4 regions of the Chelativorans sp. M5D2P16 genome follow, and region 4 is predicted to be linked to each of the others. Evidence: predicted binding sites of a transcription regulator. Region 4 holds the regulator's gene; each other region holds the start of a gene.
What was found. The regulator LexA, encoded in region 4, represses DNA repair genes until DNA is damaged. The targets are predictions, from matches to a motif close to TGTTCNNNNTGTGTTCNG.
Positions count from the first base shown of each region.

Region 1 (2,204 bases), on a different contig from region 4:
AGCATCTTCACCGGCTCGAACTGGTGCGTCTCGATGCGCTCCACCAGGGCATCGGGCAGAGGATCGACCTGTCCGGTGACGCCGAAGGTGCCGTCGCGCACGTGCCGTCCGGCGCGTCCGGCGATCTGGCCCAGTTCGGCGGCCGACAGATCACGGAACTGGAAACCGTCGAACTTCCGGTTCTGGGCGAAGGCCACGTGATCGACGTCGAGGTTGAGTCCCATGCCGATGGCATCGGTGGCCACCAGATAGTCCACGTCGCCGGATTGGTAGAGAGCGACCTGCGCGTTGCGCGTGCGCGGGCTGAGCGCGCCCAGCACGATGGCCGCGCCGCCGCGCTGGCGGCGGATCAGCTCGCCGATGGCATAGACCTCATCGGCCGAAAAGGCCACCACGGCCGAGCGCCGCGGCAGGCGCGTGATCTTCTTGGAGCCGGCATAGGAGAGCACCGACATGCGCGGGCGCGTGACGACGGAAATGCCCTTGAGCAGCTTTTCCAGGATGCCGCGCATGGTCGCCGCGCCCAGGAGCAGGGTCTCCTGACGGCCGCGCAGGTTGAGGATGCGGTCGGTGAAGATGTGGCCGCGCTCCAGATCGGCGGCGAGCTGCACCTCGTCGATCGCCACGAAGGCGACGTCCGTCTCGCGTGGCATGGCCTCGACCGTGCACACGGAATAACGCGCACCGGGCGGCACGATCTTCTCCTCGCCGGTGATCAGCGCCACATTTTCCTCGCCGACACGGGCCGCCACGCGGCCATAGACCTCGCGGGCAAGCAGTCTCAGCGGCAAGCCGATCATGCCGCTCTCATGGGCGATCATCCGCTCGATCGCCAGATGCGTCTTGCCCGTATTGGTCGGCCCCAGAACCGCCGTCACGTCGCGTCCGTCGAGGACGGCAGTTCCGCTGTCTCTTGGCTGAATGTTCATGTGCTTGAAGGGACCCGGATGTTCCTTGTCGCGTGCCGTGCAGCAGCGCAAGTCGACCGCCACCACCGCAGACATATAGGAAAAGTCGGGCGGAGCGAAAGGCAAAACCGGGCGAAATTAATCATTGGAACGAGTCTGGAACGAATCGGCGACGAATCACTGACTCGTCCGTGTTCCTGCTTTGTGCACCACAACATCTAGCGCGACGAATGGTGTGCAGCCGAAGATGATGAATCGTGGCGGAGAAGCCGGAGGCGAGTCCGGCCTGCCGTGTTAACCTTTTGTGCGCGCGTGTGCCGCGCCCTGCCAGTTATGGCCACAACTCCAAGATTTCATTGACCTTTATGAACCAAATCTTAATGCAGATCACGGTGTCCGCCTGTCATTCGTTAACGTTCCGGCCAAACCCGGAACGAACAGGCGACGAATCAGCGATCAACTCTCGTTCTGTTTATGTTCCGCACCAGATATTGTGATTTCCACAACCTGTACACCGACGTCCACAGGATTCACACAGCTTCCGGACAGGGGGCTGTTAACGAATCCGTTCCATCGCGGGACAGGGAGGTTTCAGGCGATGTACTGGCCGCCGTTCGCCGTCAGCGTGGAGCCGGTGATGAAGCCGGCCTCGTCGGAAGCGAGAAAGACCACGCAGCGGGCGATTTCCCTGGCCTCCCCCAGGCGCCCGACGGGAATCTGGCCGACGATCTTCTCGCGCACGGGCTCGGCCACGGCCATCACCATATCGGTGGCGATGTAGCCCGGGCAGATGGCGTTGACCGTAATTCCGGCGCGCGCGCCCTCCTGGGCAAGCGCCTTGGTGAAGCCGAGGTCGCCGGCCTTGGCGGCCGAGTAGTTCACCTGCCCGACCTGCCCCTTCTGCCCGTTGATGGAGGAGATGGTGATGATGCGGCCGAACCGGCGCTCCCGCATGCCCGGCCACAGCGGATGGGTCATGTTGAAGACGCCGTTGAGATTGGTATCGATCACCTCCCGCCACTGCTCGGGCGAGAGCTTGTGGAACATGGCGTCGCGCGCGATGCCGGCATTGTTGACGAGCACGTCGACCGGGCCCAGCGTCGCTTCCACCTCGGCAATGCCCGCCGCGCAGGCGCCATAGTCGGCGACGGACCAGCGATAGGCGGGAATGCCGGTTTCCTCGGTGAAATGGCGGGCCGTCTCTTCATTGCCGGCGTAATTCGCCGCCACCCGGTATCCCGCATCCTTCAATGCCACCGAGATCGCCGCGCCGATGCCGCGCGTCCCGCCGGTCAC
Region 1 covers NZ_JAXQNM010000038.1:285,958-288,161, reverse strand. The annotation lists gene SIN08_RS19160 (helicase-related protein) at 1-929, opposite strand, end outside; gene phbB (acetoacetyl-CoA reductase) at 1,500-2,204, opposite strand, start outside.
Region 1: the regulator LexA is predicted to act here: its motif matches at 1,055-1,072, upstream of SIN08_RS19160 (helicase-related protein).

Region 2 (2,204 bases), on a different contig from region 4:
AGGTTATTGAAATCGCTTGCTCCCCCGCCAGGGGGAGAAAGCAAATTCTTGGGTTTGGCGAAGCCAAGCCTTTGGAATTTCCAAGAGAGGGTCTTCGCCGCGCAGGGCTCGTCGCGCAACAGCCTCAGGCGAGATGCTCCTTCAAAAACGCCACCGTGCGCTCCCAGGCGAGCGTCGCCGCCTCCTCGTCATAGCGTGCCTCGGAGGTATCGTTGTTGAAGGCGTGGTTCACCCCTTCATACATGTGGATCGTGTAGTCCTTGGCGGCCGCCTCCAGCGCGTTGCGATATTCCTCGATGCCGGCATTGATGCGCTCGTCGAGCCCGGCATAGTGGAGAAGCAGGGGCGCCTCGATGCTCTCCACCTGCTCGGCCTCCGGCTGTGCCCCGTAATAGGCGACGGCGGCGTCGAGCGAGGGCGCGCCGACGGCCAGGCGGTTCACCATGCCGCCGCCCCAGCAGAAGCCGACCGCGCCCACATTGCCGTTCGCATCCTCGTGCTCTTCCAGAAAGGCGATCGTCGCCACGCCGTTTGCCACCGTCTGTTCCCGGTCGAGCTCGCCGAACATCTGCCGTGCCTGGTCTTCGTCGTCAGGCGTGCCGCCAAGCGGCGACAGGAAATCGGGCGCAAGCGCCACGAAGCCCTCCAGCGCCATGCGCCGTGCGACGTCGCGGATATGCGGATTGAGCCCGCGGTTCTCGTGGATGACGATGACCGCCGGCAAAGGCCCCTGCCGGTCCGCGGGGCGCACGAGATAGCCCCGCATCTCGCCCTCGCCGCCGGGATAGGTGATATCTTCGGTCTCCAGCCGCTCGTCGTCCTCGGCCACGATCGCCGCACGGGCGGAACTGGCCGCCAGCATGGGCGCAATCGCCGCCGCCGCTGCGCTGGAGCCGGCGAGCCGCGTCAGCTTCTCCATGAAGCCGCGCCGGTCGAGGGTCAGATGCGTGTATTCGTCATAGGCGTCGATCATCGCCTGGGTGATGGTTGGACGAGTCATGCCCATTCTCCCACTGTTCCTTGCGTTCGCCTGTTGTTCGGATCGTTGCGCCCCAGGCAAGGATATGGGCATGCAACAGCGGGTCCATTCACGGCTGTTCACTGCTCCGTGATGTCGCCCGGGCCGCGGCTGACCCAGCCGCTTACTGCATCGGGTGCCCTGGCTCCCGGCGCGAAAACGTTGATGTTCGACTTCGTTGCGGCTCCGCCTTGGCCGCGCCACGTTGAACCGGTACAAAAGGAAAACGCTTGGCCTTGATGGCCCGAATCACCATATGCGATGCCCGATGTCAGGTTCTCCCGACGATCTGCCGTTCTTCGGCGATGAAGAAGCGCCCAATCCCGCCCCGCGCGCTGGCGGCATTGCCGCGCGTGCGATGGCGGCACGGCAGAGCCATGCGCCGCGATATCTGGAAGGGCTCAATCCTGAGCAGCGCCTTGCGGTGGAGACCACCGAGGGGCCGGTGCTGGTGCTTGCCGGCGCCGGAACCGGCAAGACGCGCGTTCTGACGACGCGCATCGCCCACATCCTCGCCACCGGCCGCGCCTACCCCTCGCAGATCCTCGCCGTCACCTTCACCAACAAGGCGGCGCGCGAGATGAAGACGCGCATCAGCGTCCTCGTCGGCGAAGCGATCGAAGGCATGCCGTGGCTCGGCACCTTCCATTCCATCGGCGTGAAGCTCCTGCGCCGCCATGCCGAGCTTGCCGGGCTGAAGTCCTCCTTCACCATTCTCGACACGGACGACCAGATCCGGCTTTTAAAGCAGCTCATCCAGGCCGAAGGCCTCGACGACAAGCGCTGGCCGGCCCGCCAGTTCGCGCAGATGATCGACGGCTGGAAGAACAAGGGCCTGGGACCGTCCGATATTCCCGAAGGCGACGCGCGCGCTTTCGCGAACGGCAAGGGCCGCGAGCTTTACCGCGCCTATCAGGAGCGCCTGAAGACGCTCAACGCCGTCGATTTCGGCGACCTGCTCATGCTCCCCATCCGCATCTTCCGGGAGAACCCGGACGTGCTGAGGGAGTACCACGCCAAGTTCAGATACATCCTGGTGGACGAGTACCAGGATACAAACACCGCGCAATATATGTGGCTGCGTCTGCTCGCGCAGCGGCCTTCCCTTCGGCAGGCTCAGGGTGAGAAGCATAGGAACCCGGTCGACCAAGCGCGCGACCGCGCGCCGGGCGACGTTTCGCCCGCC
Region 2 covers NZ_JAXQNM010000025.1:363,938-366,141, reverse strand. The annotation lists gene SIN08_RS13090 (dienelactone hydrolase family protein) at 125-1,000, opposite strand; gene SIN08_RS13085 (ATP-dependent helicase) at 1,287-2,204, shown strand, end outside.
Region 2: the regulator LexA is predicted to act here: its motif matches at 1,024-1,041, upstream of SIN08_RS13085 (ATP-dependent helicase).

Region 3 (2,204 bases), on a different contig from region 4:
CCGCGAGCTTGGCGGCCGCCATTCCTTCGCGCACAGCCTCGGCAAAAGCAAGTCCGCGCATCAGCGCGGCGGCCGTGGCCCCGGCGAGCGCGTCACCCGCGCCGGTCACATCTCCGACATGGTCAAGCGCGGGCGGGGAAACCTCGAACATGTCATGGCCCCGGAAGCAAAGGGCGGAACCGGCGCCGGCCGTGATCACACCGGCGGCAAGCCCCATGCCGCGCAGCACCTCCGCTGCCTGGTTTGACGGTGACCCGTCCGGCAAACCGGAAAGCCGGGTGGCCTCTCTCCGGTTCATGAAAAGGCAGGAGAGGGCGGGGAGGGCTCCCGCCAACCGCTCCGCCTTGGCGGGCGAGACGGCGATCGCGTGGACCGGCTTCCCCCTGGCCAAGGTGATGAGCTGGCCGATGGCTTCCGCCGGCAGGTTGGCATCGCACAGCAGTGCATCCGCGTGTGCGGCCGCCTCGCGCACCTTGCCGCGGCGCATCTGTTTTGCAAAACCATGCTCGTAGAGCGCCATGTCCGCCAGCCCGGTGATCAGGTCGCCCTTGTCCGTGAGGATCGCCGTGTAGCTCGCCGTCGTTCGGTCGAGAAAGACCGCAGAGAGATCCTCGATGCCGGCGTCCTCCACGGCCCGTGCCACCTGCTCGCCCGCCGCGTCTCCGCCGCGCAGCGAGACGAGCGAGGCGGAGACGCCGCGCTGCACCGCCATTCTGGCGGCGTTGAAGGCGCCGCCGCCGACCTCCTCGCACATGACGCCGGGATTGGACGCTTCCGGCACGTGCGGACCGATGATGCGGCCTCTCCGGTCGATATGCGCGCCCCCGACGGCCAGAAGACGTGGCCTCGTCATTCTCGATCTCCTTGCCTGCGAATCGCCGTGGCCGACGCATGCCCGCCTCCGGCAGGACTAGTCACGCCGTCCATGTCCGCTCCCCCGAATTAGCACAAAATCAGAACAGAATCGAATTTCCTATTCCTTTCAGATAGATGAAACCCCTTGCCAAAACGGAACAAAAAAGGTACAAAAAATCTCGGGAGATCTGCAAGGCGCGGCTTCCATTGACGTCAAAGGGGTGTTTTATCATGGCTCAGAAGTCACTGCGGCTCGTAGAGGAAAACTCGGTGGATAAATCCAAGGCATTGGACGCGGCGCTTTCGCAGATCGAGCGGGCCTTCGGCAAGGGCTCCATCATGCGACTGGGCGCCAATGACAAGGTGGTCGAGATCGAGACCATCCCCACCGGCTCGCTGGGCCTTGATATCGCCCTTGGCGTCGGCGGCCTGCCGCGCGGACGCATTATCGAAGTGTACGGGCCGGAAAGCTCGGGCAAGACAACGCTGGCGCTGCACTCGGTGGCCGAGGCACAGAAGAAGGGCGGCATTTGCGGCTTCGTCGATGCCGAGCACGCGCTCGACCCCGTCTATGCCCGCAAGCTGGGCGTGGACCTGGAAAACCTTCTTATCTCACAGCCGGATACGGGCGAGCAGGCGCTGGAGATCTGCGATACGCTGGTGCGTTCCGGTGCGTTGGACGTCATTGTCGTCGACTCGGTGGCCGCGCTCACGCCGCGTGCCGAAATCGAAGGCGAGATGGGCGATTCGCTGCCCGGTATGCAGGCACGGCTGATGAGCCAGGCGCTCAGAAAGCTGACCGCCTCCATCTCGCGCTCCAACACGATGGTGATCTTCATCAACCAGATTCGCATGAAGATCGGCGTCATGTTCGGTTCTCCGGAAACCACGACGGGCGGCAACGCACTGAAGTTTTACGCTTCGGTGCGTCTCGACATTCGCCGCATCGGCGCGGTCAAGGATCGCGACGAGACGGTCGGCAACCAGACGCGCGTCAAGGTGGTCAAGAACAAGTTGGCTCCGCCCTTCAAGCAGGTCGAGTTCGACATCATGTATGGCGAAGGCATATCCAAGACCGGCGAACTCATCGATCTGGGGGTGAAGGCCGGCACGGTCGAGAAATCCGGTGCCTGGTTCTCCTACAACTCTCAGCGCCTGGGGCAGGGGCGCGAGAACGCCAAGCAGTTTCTGCGCGAGAATCCGGAAGTGGCCCGCGAGATCGAGCTGGCGCTCAGGCAGAATGCGGGGCTGATCGCGGATCAGTTCCTCGATGAGGTCCGCGGCGACGACGATCTGGACGATGCGGCTGATGGCAGCTAGCGCACCGGCTCGAAAACCGGAACCGCTTT
Region 3 covers NZ_JAXQNM010000012.1:201,486-203,689, forward strand. The annotation lists gene SIN08_RS06765 (carbohydrate kinase family protein) at 1-853, opposite strand, end outside; gene recA (recombinase RecA) at 1,087-2,175, shown strand.
Region 3: the regulator LexA is predicted to act here: its motif matches at 1,010-1,027, upstream of recA (recombinase RecA).

Region 4 (2,204 bases):
CGACCGCGCGATGATAGCCGATGCACTTTCCCGGGCGCTTTCGGCCGATGCGGACCTGATCGTGACACTCGGCGGGGTTTCCGTGGGTGCGCACGACCTCGTGCGCGAGGTGCTGACGGCACAAGGTATGGAACTCGCTTTCTGGAGGATCGCCATGCGGCCCGGCAAGCCGCTGATATTCGGCCGCCTGCAGGGAAGCCGCGTCCTGGGATTGCCCGGCAATCCCGTCTCCAGCCTCGTCTGCGCGCATCTCTTCCTGCGCCCGCTCATCGCCGGGCTTTGCGGCCGCTCCTTCGCACCGGATCTGCGTGCGGCCGAGCTGGCCGCGCCGATGAAGGCAAACGATGAGCGCCGCGATTATGTGCGTGCGCGCGTCGAGAACGGTCCGCGCGGGCTCGTTGCCACGCCCTTCACGGTTCAGGATTCCTCCATGCTGACCACGCTTGCCGACGCCAACGCGCTCATTCTGCGTGAGCCCGGCGCCCGCGCGAGCGAGGCGGGTGAGCCCTGCCAGGTTCTGATGCTGCGTTAACCGGAAGGTAACGCTGATTTTTCACCCTTGCGGAACACAACTGGAACGTCTACCTTATGTTCTGGTTTTGTTTATGATGATTCCCGGGGTGGAACCGATGCTGACGCGCAAACAGCACGAGCTGCTGCTTTTCATTCACAACCGTCTCAAGGAGACGGGCATTCCTCCTTCCTTCGACGAGATGAAGGAGGCGCTGGACCTTGCCTCGAAGTCGGGCATTCATCGGCTGATCACCGCCCTGGAGGAGCGTGGTTTCATCCGCCGCCTCCCCAACCGCGCACGCGCGATGGAGGTCTTGCGCCTGCCCGAGTCGATCGCCCCGGGCCTCGGCGGACAGCGAACGTTCTCGCCCAGCGTCATCGAAGGTGGCCAGAGCCGCAACGCCCCGGCGCCCACCAAGCCGGCCGCCGACAATGACGAGGACGGCGTGAGCGTCGTTTCGGTTCCCGTCATGGGGCGCATCGCCGCCGGCGTCCCCATCGAGGCCATTCAGCATCAGACGCATTCGGTGGGCGTTCCGCCGGACATGCTGTCGGGCGGGGAGCACTATGCACTGGAGGTCAAGGGCGATTCGATGATCGAGGCCGGCATCTTCGACGGCGATACGGTCATCATCCGGGAGACGCAGACCGCCAATCCGGGCGAGATCGTCGTGGCCCTCGTCGATGAGGAGGAAGCCACGCTCAAGCGCTTCCGCCGCAAGGGTGCTTCCATCGCACTGGAAGCGGCCAATCCCGCCTACGAGACGCGCATTTTCGGTCCCGACCGGGTGAAGGTGCAGGGCCGGCTGGTCGGCCTCATCCGGCGCTATTGAGGCGGACGGCCGTCTTCAGCGATGTGGGGGTAGCCCCCGGGCGGCCCGCGACCAGGCACGGTGAGCGTGCCACGGCCGCCACGGCTTGGTGATTGCGAAGGTTATCCGCGCTTTCCCGCTGCCTTCCGCGCTCGGATTTTCCTCGAAGAAGATCGCCGCACTGCCGTAATGCGCCAGATCGCGCTTGGTGACGACGGTTGCGGCTGGTGCCGGGCCGCAAGGATCGCTCGTCACGGCATCATCGAGAACGACAAGGTCGGCGCCGGCACAGGCTGCACGGGCGGCCTTGGGGGTTGCGGCATGGGCTATTAGGGCATCGCTTTCGTGGCGGGCGAGGCACAGGTCTTCACCGCAATGAAACCTCGTCTTCTCCGCGTTTTGCGGCTGCGGCGCACCCGTCTCTACATTCGTCGGCTTCACGACGGTTCCAGCTGCCAGTGCCCGCGTCCAGTCGTCCATGGTGAAGCCGTTCGGGCGGGTGCGGTTCACGGCGAGCAAGGCGCCTTCTCCGGACAGACCGACGAGCGTTGCATCTTCCGTAATCACGACGTGCGGCAATTGCCGCATGGCGAGAAAAACCACGCCGGCGGCGGCGAGCGGCAGCGCCAGCAGGCGCAGCCACGTGGTCGAGACCACCAGGACAAGCAGCGCACCGGTAAAGAAAAGCATGGCCGTGAGCGGGATGAGGCCGACGGCATCCACAGGCGAATGGGTCGAAAACCACTCGGCGATAGCCACCACGGCGGCGATCGCCTGTCCCATCGCTTTCAGGAATATCCCATCGAGCCCGAAGGGCATGGACAGTATCGCCAGCACCGCGGCGGGCATGGCGAAGACGGATACGACCGGCATTGCCGT
Region 4 covers NZ_JAXQNM010000023.1:170,280-172,483, forward strand. The annotation lists gene glp (gephyrin-like molybdotransferase Glp) at 1-532, shown strand, start outside; gene lexA (transcriptional repressor LexA) at 630-1,346, shown strand; gene SIN08_RS10870 (ComEC/Rec2 family competence protein) at 1,362-2,204, opposite strand, start outside.